Regions from separate parts of the Georgenia sp. H159 genome, predicted to be linked through region 2. Evidence: riboswitches for the same ligand, from Rfam matches in the RefSeq annotation. Region 2 holds a riboswitch; the other holds the start of a gene.
The links. Region 2 has a riboswitch for glycine ahead of VR894_RS00550 (DMT family transporter). Riboswitches for the same ligand answer to the same signal wherever they lie in the genome.
Positions count from the first base shown of each region.

Region 1 (4,409 bases), on a different contig from region 2:
CCTCCGCCCCCGCCCGCCTACCCGCAGGGCGGTCAGCAGTGGGGCTACGGCTCGACCGGCGTGCCCCAGGGCCCGGGCGGGGAGTCGCCGAAGAACTTCTTCGCGGCGCTGTTCGACTGGCGCTTCCACACGCTCATCACGCCCAAGATCGTCAGCTGGGTCTACCTGGCGACGATGATCCTCTCGGGCCTGTACTGGCTGTTCCTCGTCTTCGCCGGTTTCGCGAGCGAGCCTGTCATCGGGGTCCTGGCGCTGATCGTGGGCCCGATCGTGCTCGTCATCAGCCTCGCGTTCTTCCGCATGACCCTCGAGTTCTACTTCGCCGTGGTGCGCATGTCGGACGACATCCACCGCAGCAACCAGCGGGTCGGCAGCTGACCGAACGCCCGGACGGCAGCACCCTGCACCCGGTCGGGTGCAGGGTGCTGCCGTCTGAGGCCCGGGTGGATCGTGGGAGCCGCCCGGAGGAGGCAGCCGACCGGCCGGTCAGCTCAGCAGCTGGGCGAGCTCGCTCACCTCGTGGACGACGGCGTGGGCGCCGTCCTCCTCGCCGGGCCGGGCGTAGCCCCACCGGACGAGGATCGTCGGGAGTCCGTAGATGCCGGCGCCGTCGACGTCGTGGTGGCGGTCGCCGACCATGACCGCTCGCCCGAGGTCCACCCCGGCGTCGCTCAGCCCGGCGAGGGCGTCCGCGACGATGTCGGCCTTGACGGCCCGCGACTCGTCCTCGGAGGCGCCGCACATGACGGTGAAGTACTCCGCGAGCCCCGCGTCCCTGAGGATGACCACGGCCAGCGACTGGCGCTTGGACGTGGCCAGGGCCAGCGGGACCCCGCGGGCGTGGAGCTCGCGGACGAGGTCGGCCATCCCGGGGAAGACGGGCGCCTGGAGCATCCGGTCGTTGTACCGGTCGCGGTAGTCGGAGACGACGGCGTCGAGCTCGTCCTCGGGCACGCCCACGAACGTGCGGAACCCGTCCCGGATCGGCGGACCGACGAAGCGCAGCAGCTCCTCGGGCGTCTGCGCGGGGTAGCCGAAGTGCGCGAGGGTCTCGGCGATGGAGGCCGTGATGACCGGCCCCGAGTCGCTGATCGTGCCGTCGAGGTCGAGCAGCACGGCGGTCGGCCGCATCGGCTGCAGCGCGGTGGGGGCGGGGGTGGGGGCGTGCAGAGTCAATCGTCTTCCTGAGCTCGGGGGCGGGGGATCTGCTCCCAGGATCCCACGGAAGCGCCGGGAGGGACCCATCTGCGGCGAACCGCACACCTCTGGACGGGGCCAGGACGTGTCCGATTCTCGGGTACTGTGACCTGGACAACTCGATACGCCGCTCACCCGTGGCGGGAGAGCCCCGCCTCGAGCGGGCGCCGAAGGAGCAAGTCCTCCCGCAATCTCTCAGGCACCCCCACCGCCACGATCAGGCAACTCTGGAAAGCAGCGCGTCTGCGCTCACCGACGGTGCAAGCGAGCAACGCTCGCGAAATCTCTCAGGTCACCCCACAGAGCGGAGAGGACAGTCCCAGCACCGACCCTGGAGCCGTGTCCATGTCCTCGTCCCGCCCCGCGCCATCGCTCGAGTCCACGTTCGCCGACCGTCACATGGGTCCGCGCGCGTCGGACGCCGCCGCGATGCTCGAGTCCCTCGGTCACGCCGACTGGACCCCGCTGCTGGAGTCGGTACCGCCGAGCATCCGCCAGCGCCGCGTCCTCGACCTCCCCGCGCCCCGCACGGAGCCGGAGGTGCTCGCCCGTCTCCAGCAGCTCGCCGCGACGAACGTCCGGCGCGTCCAGATGATCGGCCAGGGGTACTACGGCACCCACACCCCGCAGGTCATCCAGCGCAACGTGCTGGAGTCCCCGGCCTGGTACACCGCCTACACGCCCTACCAGCCGGAGATCTCCCAGGGCCGGCTCGAGGGCCTGCTCAACTTCCAGACCGCCGTCGCGGACCTCACCGGCCTGCCGGTCGCCAACGCCTCGCTGCTCGACGAGGCCACCGCGGTCGCCGAGGCCGTCCTCCTCATGCAGCGCGCGCAGAAGAAGGACACCGCCGCGACGTTCGTCCTCGACGACGAGCTCCACCCCCAGACCATCGCCGTCACCCGTGCGCGCGCCGAGGCCGTCGGCCTCACCACCGTCGTCGCCGACCTCGACGACGGTCTGCCGGACCTCCCCGACGGCGTCACCGGTCTCGTCCTCCAGCAGCCCGGGACCTCCGGGCAGGTCCGCGACCACGCCGGGCTGATCGCTCAGGCCAAGGAGCGCGGCGCCCTCGTCACCGTCGCCGCCGACCTCCTCGCCCTCACGCTCATCACCCCGCCGGGGGAGCAGGGCGCCGACGTCGCCGTCGGCTCGGCCCAGCGCTTCGGTGTCCCGCTGTTCTTCGGCGGTCCGCACGCCGCCTTCATGGCGGTCCGCGAGGGTCTGGAGCGGCAGCTGCCCGGGCGGCTCGTCGGCGTGTCCAAGGACAGCGACGGCCGCCCCGCGCTCCGGCTGGCCCTGCAGCCCCGCGAGCAGCACATCCGCCGGGAGAAGGCGACGTCCAACATCTGCACGGCGCAGGCGCTGCTCGCCGTCGTCGCCGGCATGTACGCCGTCTACCACGGGCCCGAGGGGCTGCGGGAGATCGCCCGCCACGCGCACGGTGCGGCACGCACCCTTGCTCTGCGCCTCACCGCGGGTGGGGTCGAGGTGCTCCACGACGCGTTCTTCGACACCGTCACCGCCCGCGTCCCCGGGCGGGCGGCAGCCGTCGTCGAGGAGGCCGAGCGGCGGGGTGTCAACCTGCGGCTCGTCGACGAGGATCGTGTCGGGATCTCCTGCGACGAGACGACCACGCCGGACCACCTCACGGAGGTCCTTGCCGCCTTCGGCGTCGGGTCGGCCGAGCCGGGGAGCGGCTACGAGATCCCCGAGCAGCTGCGCAGGACGAGTGACTTCCTTACCCACCCGACCTTCCACGCCCACCGCTCCGAGACGCAGATGATGCGCTATCTGCGGCGGCTGGGGGACCGGGACCTGGCGCTGGACCGCACGATGATCCCGCTCGGCTCGTGCACGATGAAGCTCAACGCGGCCACCGAGATGCAGGCGATGCTCTGGCCGGGCTTCGCCTCGATCCACCCGCTCGCCCCGGACCACCAGACCGAGGGCTGGCGCGAGCTCATCGCCGAGCTGGAGGCCTGGCTCGCGGAGATCACCGGCTACGACCGCGTGTCCATCCAGCCGAACGCCGGCTCCCAGGGTGAGCTCGCCGGCTTGCTCGCGATCCGCGGCTACCACCGCTCCCGTGGCGAGGACGAGCGCACCGTGTGCCTCATCCCCTCCTCGGCGCACGGCACCAACGCGGCCTCGGCCGTGCTCGCCGGCATGCGCGTGGTGACCGTGCGGACCGCCGACGACGGCTCGATCGACGTCGCCGACCTCCGCGCGAAGATCGAGCAGCACGGGGTGCAGCTCGCGGCGATCATGCTCACCTACCCCTCGACCCACGGCGTCTTCGACCCGGAGGTGCGCGAGGTCTGCGAGGCGGTGCACGCCGCGGGCGGTCAGGTCTACATCGACGGCGCGAACCTCAACGCGATGATCGGGCTGGCGCAGCCGGGCGAGTTCGGCGGCGACGTCTCCCACCTCAACCTCCACAAGACCTTCTGCATCCCGCACGGCGGCGGCGGGCCGGGCGTCGGTCCGGTCGCGGTGCGCGAGCACCTCGTCCCCTTCCTCCCGGGGGACGCGGCGGCGGCCGACGACGACGGCGCGGTCCCGGTCTCCGCGACCCGGTACGGCTCGGCCGGGGTGCTGCCCATCTCCTGGGCCTACATCGCCCTCATGGGCGCCGAGGGGCTGGAGGCCGCGACCCGGACCGCACTCCTGTCGGCCAACTACGTCGCCAGGGCGCTGGACCCGTACTTCCCCGTGCTCTACACCGGGACCGACGGCCTCGTCGCCCACGAGTGCATCCTCGACCTGCGCGACCTCACCAAGCGCTCGAAGGTGACCGCCGAGGACGTGGCCAAGCGGCTCATCGACTTCGGCTTCCACGCACCCACGCTCTCCTTCCCGGTCGCGGGCACGCTCATGGTCGAGCCGACCGAGAGCGAGGACGTCGCCGAGCTCGACCGCTTCATCGAGGCGATGGTGACGATCCACGGCGAGATCCAGCAGGTGCTCGACGGCGAGATGGACGTCGCCCAGAGCCCGCTGCGCCGCGCCCCGCACCCGGCGGCGGACGTCGCCACGGACGCGTGGCACCGTGTCTACTCCCGCGACCAGGCCGTCTTCCCGGTGCCCGGGCTGAGGCAGGACAAGTACTTCCCGCCGGTGAGCCGCATCGACAACGCCTACGGGGACCGCAACCTCATGTGCAGCTGCCCGCCGGCCGAGGCCTTCGAGGAGGCGTGATGAGTGACCAG
Region 1 is NZ_JAYDZY010000007.1:319,596-324,004, reverse strand. Features, by position in the region: gene VR894_RS12105 (DUF4282 domain-containing protein) at 1-378, shown strand, start outside; gene VR894_RS12100 (HAD hydrolase-like protein) at 487-1,176, opposite strand; glycine riboswitch at 1,329-1,418, shown strand; gene gcvP (aminomethyl-transferring glycine dehydrogenase) at 1,543-4,398, shown strand; gene gcvT (glycine cleavage system aminomethyltransferase GcvT) at 4,398-4,409, shown strand, end outside.
Region 1: it holds a riboswitch for glycine, as region 2 does, so the genes downstream of both, gcvP (aminomethyl-transferring glycine dehydrogenase) here and VR894_RS00550 (DMT family transporter) in region 2, are expected to answer to the same signal.

Region 2 (4,409 bases):
GCCGGTGCTCGGCATGGTGCACATCGCGAACCGCGTCGAGCAGCACCGCCCGGTGCTGCTCGGGGAGGAGCTCACCGCGCGGGCGCAGGCCGGCGACGCACGCGCGCACCGGAAGGGCACGCTGGTCGACCTCACCGTCACGGTCGGTGCGGGCGGGCAGACGGTGTGGGAGGGGACCTCGACCTACCTCGCGCGCGGTACCCGGCTCCCGAGCGCGATCACGGACTCCGCGCCCGCGTCCCTCGAGGAGCGGGCGGAGGACGGCGCGGGCGACGTCGTCGCCCTGTGGTCGCTCGGGGCGGACACCGGCAAGCGCTACGCCGAGGTCTCCGGGGACCGCAACCCGATCCACGTCTCGCGGGTCGGGGCCAAGGTCTTCGGGTTCCCCCGCCCCATCGCGCACGGCATGTACACCGCCTCTCGCGCGCTGGCGCAGGTGGCCCGCTTCCGCGGGGACGCCTTCACCTGGGACGTGGAGTTCGCCAAGCCCGTGCTGCTCCCCGGTCGGGTCGCGCTCAGTGTCGACACCGCCGGCGAGGGCGTGCGCTACACCGGGCGTCACCCGAGATCCGGCAAGCTCCACTTCTCCGGCTCGGTGACACCCCGCGCGTGAGCGGACGCCGCGCCGCGTGGGGCACCTACGCCGCTCCGCACCTCACCGGGCGGTCGCCGGGGCGCGGGGCAGCCGCGCCACCCGGCGGTGGGAGGCCCCGACGGCGATCGCCGCGCCGACGATGATGAGCACCGCCCCGGCAGCGGCGAGCGGAGAGATGCCCTCGCCGAAGACCGCCGCACCGAGCAGCATCGCGACGACGACCTCCCAGTAGGACAGCGCGGAGAGCTCGACGGCACGCAGGTGCTTGCCCGCGAGGACGAGCAGGCCCAGGGCCAGCAGCCCGCACACCAGGAAGAAGGCGACGGCCCACATCCAGTTCGCCGTCGTCATGCCGGAGAGGTCGGGGCGGGTGACCGCGACCATCCCCGCCGCGCCGAGCGAGCCGAAGGCGAAGTTCCAGAAGCTGCGGACGTCGGCGGGCATGTCGGAGCGGTAGCGGTAGCACAGCAGCGCCGCGCCGTAGAGCACGCCCGAGACGGCGGCCAGCACGTCCCCCTGCAGCTGCTGCTCGTTGCCGATCGCCGGTCCGGCGTCGATGAGACCGGCGGCGAGAACCATCCCGGTGAAGCTGACGGCCACGGAGACGAGCTCGGTGGGGCTCGCGCGCTCCTTGAGGAGGACGCGGGCGAGCACTGTCGCGACCACGGGCCCGAGGTAGTGCAGCGCGACGGCTCGGGCAAGATCGGTGAGGACGGTCGCGGAGAGGTAGGTGGCGAGCGAGAGCCCGAGGAACACGCCGCCGAGCACCACGGACCAGGACAGGCGGGTGCGGCGGACCGCGCCCAGGCGCCGCCCGAGCGCCAGGACGAGGACCATCCCGAGGGCCCCGACCGTCATCCGGCCGAGGGTGAGGGCCTCTCCGATGACGGCCCCGGGTGGGGTGGACATCCGGCCGAAGACGCCGGCCAGCCCCATCGCGGTCGCGGAGGCGATGATGGCCATGACGCCGAGGCGGTGGCGCATGCGCGGCACGGCGCGCGTGCCGCGTGGTGCGGGGCGCGCGGGGACGCGCGCGGGAACGTCGGTGGAGGCAGCCAAGCGAACTCCTCGGATCGGTCGCGCCTGTGGGCGCACGAGCAGGGGCCGTTCCCCGCTCTGTCATGTGACCTGAGAGTTTTCGCCGGGAGTCCCGGATTTCACCGTCGGTGAGCCTGGTGGCTGCTTTCCAGAGGTGCCTCGCCGCGGCGGTATAGGGGCCTGAGAGTTTCCCGGGGAGGTTGCTCCTTCGGCGCCCGCTGGCGCGGGACTCTCCCGCCGCGAATCGATGGCGTCTTCAGTTGTCGCTCCAACCATCTCATATTCGCCAGCGCCGTGGAGCGTGCGCCGCCTCACCACGCGTCCACAGGCTCAGGGCGCTCCCTGTGCGTATGTGCACAACCTTGTGGACGGGTGTTGTGGACAAGTCGGCCACCGGCGTCGCCGGCAACGCCCACGCGGGGCAGCGAACACCTGGGAGGATGCCCGCATGAGAATCGCAGCGCCGCGGGAGGTCATGGACTCCGAGGGCCGGGTGGCCATCACACCGTCCGGGGTCAACGAGCTCGTCCGGCACGGGCACGACGTCGCCGTCGAGGCCGGCGCCGGGATCTCCGCGTCGATCACCGACGAGGACTTCGCCGCGGCCGGTGCCACGGTCCTCCCGGACGCCGCCGCCACCTGGGACTTCGGCGAGCTCGTGCTCAAGGTCAAGGAGCCGGTGCCCGGCGAGTACGGCCACCTGCGCGAGGGCCAGACACTGTTCACCTACCTCCACCTGGCGGCGGACAAGCAGCTCACCGAGGAGCTCCTGCGGCGCAGTGTCACCGCGGTCGCCTACGAGACCGTCGAGCTGCCCGACCGGTCCCTACCGCTGCTCGCGCCGATGAGCGAGATCGCCGGGCGGCTCGCCCCCCAGGTGGGGGCGCACACCCTGATGAGCGCCCAGGGCGGACGCGGGGTGCTGCTCGGCGGCGTGTCCGGCGTCTACTCGGCACGCGTCGTCGTCATCGGCGCGGGCGTGGCCGGCATGAACGCCGCCGCCATGGCCGTGGGAATGCACGCCGACGTCGTCCTCATGGACCGCGACGTGAGCCGCCTCCGGCAGGCCGACCTCCTCTACCGCGGCCGCTGCCAGACGGTGATGTCGAACGCCTACGAGATCCAGCGTGCGGTGGCCGAGGCCGACCTCGTCATCGGCGCGGTGCTGCTGCCGGGGGCCCGCACGCCCCGCCTGGTGACCAACGACCAGGTCGCGACGATGAAGCCGGGCTCCGTCGTCGTCGACATCTCCGTCGACCAGGGCGGCTGCTTCGAGGACTCCCGCCCCACGACGCACTCCGACCCGACCTACCGCGTCCACGACTCACTCTTCTACTGCGTGAGCAACATGCCGGGAGCCGTGTCGAACACCTCGACGTACGCGCTGACCAACGTCACCGTGCCCTACGCGCTCGCCCTCGCGGACCACGGGTGGCAGGGGGCGATGCGCGCCGACCGCGCCCTGGCTCTCGGACTGGCCACGCACGACGGCGCTCTCGTCTCCGCGCCCGTGGCCGAGGCGCACGGTCTGGAGCACGTCGCGCTCGACGACGTGCTGGGCTGAGGCGGGACGCGCGCCCCGGCGCGGAGTGCCCTCGTCCGGACTCCCCTGCTGCGTCCCCCGGGTCGCGGCGCCCGGGCCGCGTCGAGGGTCAGGCCGCGACGAGGACGCCGAGCACCGAGGTGAACATCGCCAGCCCGTCGGTGCCCGTGCCGGTGGGCGAGTCGGGGCCGAACCCCGGCTCGACGGCGTGCTCCGGGTGCGGCATCAGCCCGACGACGTTCCCGGCCTCGTTGCAGATCGCGGCGATGCCGTTGAGCGAGCCGTTGGGGTTGGGCCCCTCGTAGCGCAGGACGACGCGGCCCTCGCCCTCCAGCTCGGCGAGCGTGCGCTCGTCGGCCACGAAGCCGCCCTCGCCGTTCTTCAACGGGATGGTGATCAACTGGCCGACGGAGTAGCCGGTCGTCCAGGCGGTGTCGTTGTTCTCCACCCGCAGCTGCTGGTCCCGGCAGACGAAGCGCTGGGCCTCGTTGCGGATGAGCGCGCCGGGCAGCAGGTGCGCCTCGCACAGGATCTGGAAGCCGTTGCAGATGCCGAGCACCGGCAGGCCGCCCTGGGCCCCGGCGACGACGGCGCTCATCACGGGGGCGAAGCGGGCGATGGCACCGCAGCGCAGATAGTCACCGTAGGAGAAGCCGCCCGGCAGGATGACCGCGTCGACGCCCCTGAGGTCCTCGTCGGCGTGCCACAGCGGCACCGGCTCGGCGCCGGCCAGCCGGACGGCGCGCTGCGCGTCCCGCTCGTCGAGCGAGCCGGGGAAGGTGACGACGCCGATGCGCGCGCCGTCGACGCGCGGCTGGGGCTCGGGGACGTCGAGGCGGTGCATCACAGGCTCCCGGAGTCGTCGAGGGCAGCCACCCGCACGACGTTTTCGATGACCGGGTTCGACAGGAGCGTCTCGGCGGCCTGACGGGCCTGCTGGAGCGCTGCGTCGTCGACCTCCCCGTCGACCTCCAGCTCGAAACGCTTGCCCTGCCGGACCGAGACGAACCCGCTGAGGCCGAGCCGGGGCAGCGCACCCGCGACAGCCTTGCCCTGGGGGTCGAGGATCTCGGGCTTGGGCATGACGTCGACGACGATTCGTCCCATGGTGACTCCTGCTCGGGGGTTGGAAGGCCGCCGACGAGTCTACCCCCGCCGTCGGGTCAGACCCGGTACTGGGCCGCCAGGGGGCACGCCCACACGTCGAGACCGCCGCGACCCACCCTGTTGAGG
Region 2 is NZ_JAYDZY010000001.1:106,776-111,184, reverse strand. Features, by position in the region: gene VR894_RS00555 (MaoC/PaaZ C-terminal domain-containing protein) at 1-613, shown strand, start outside; gene VR894_RS00550 (DMT family transporter) at 656-1,654, opposite strand; glycine riboswitch at 1,792-1,880, opposite strand; gene ald (alanine dehydrogenase) at 2,082-3,197, shown strand; gene purQ (phosphoribosylformylglycinamidine synthase subunit PurQ) at 3,286-4,020, opposite strand; gene purS (phosphoribosylformylglycinamidine synthase subunit PurS) at 4,020-4,283, opposite strand; gene VR894_RS00530 (acyl-CoA desaturase) at 4,340-4,409, opposite strand, start outside.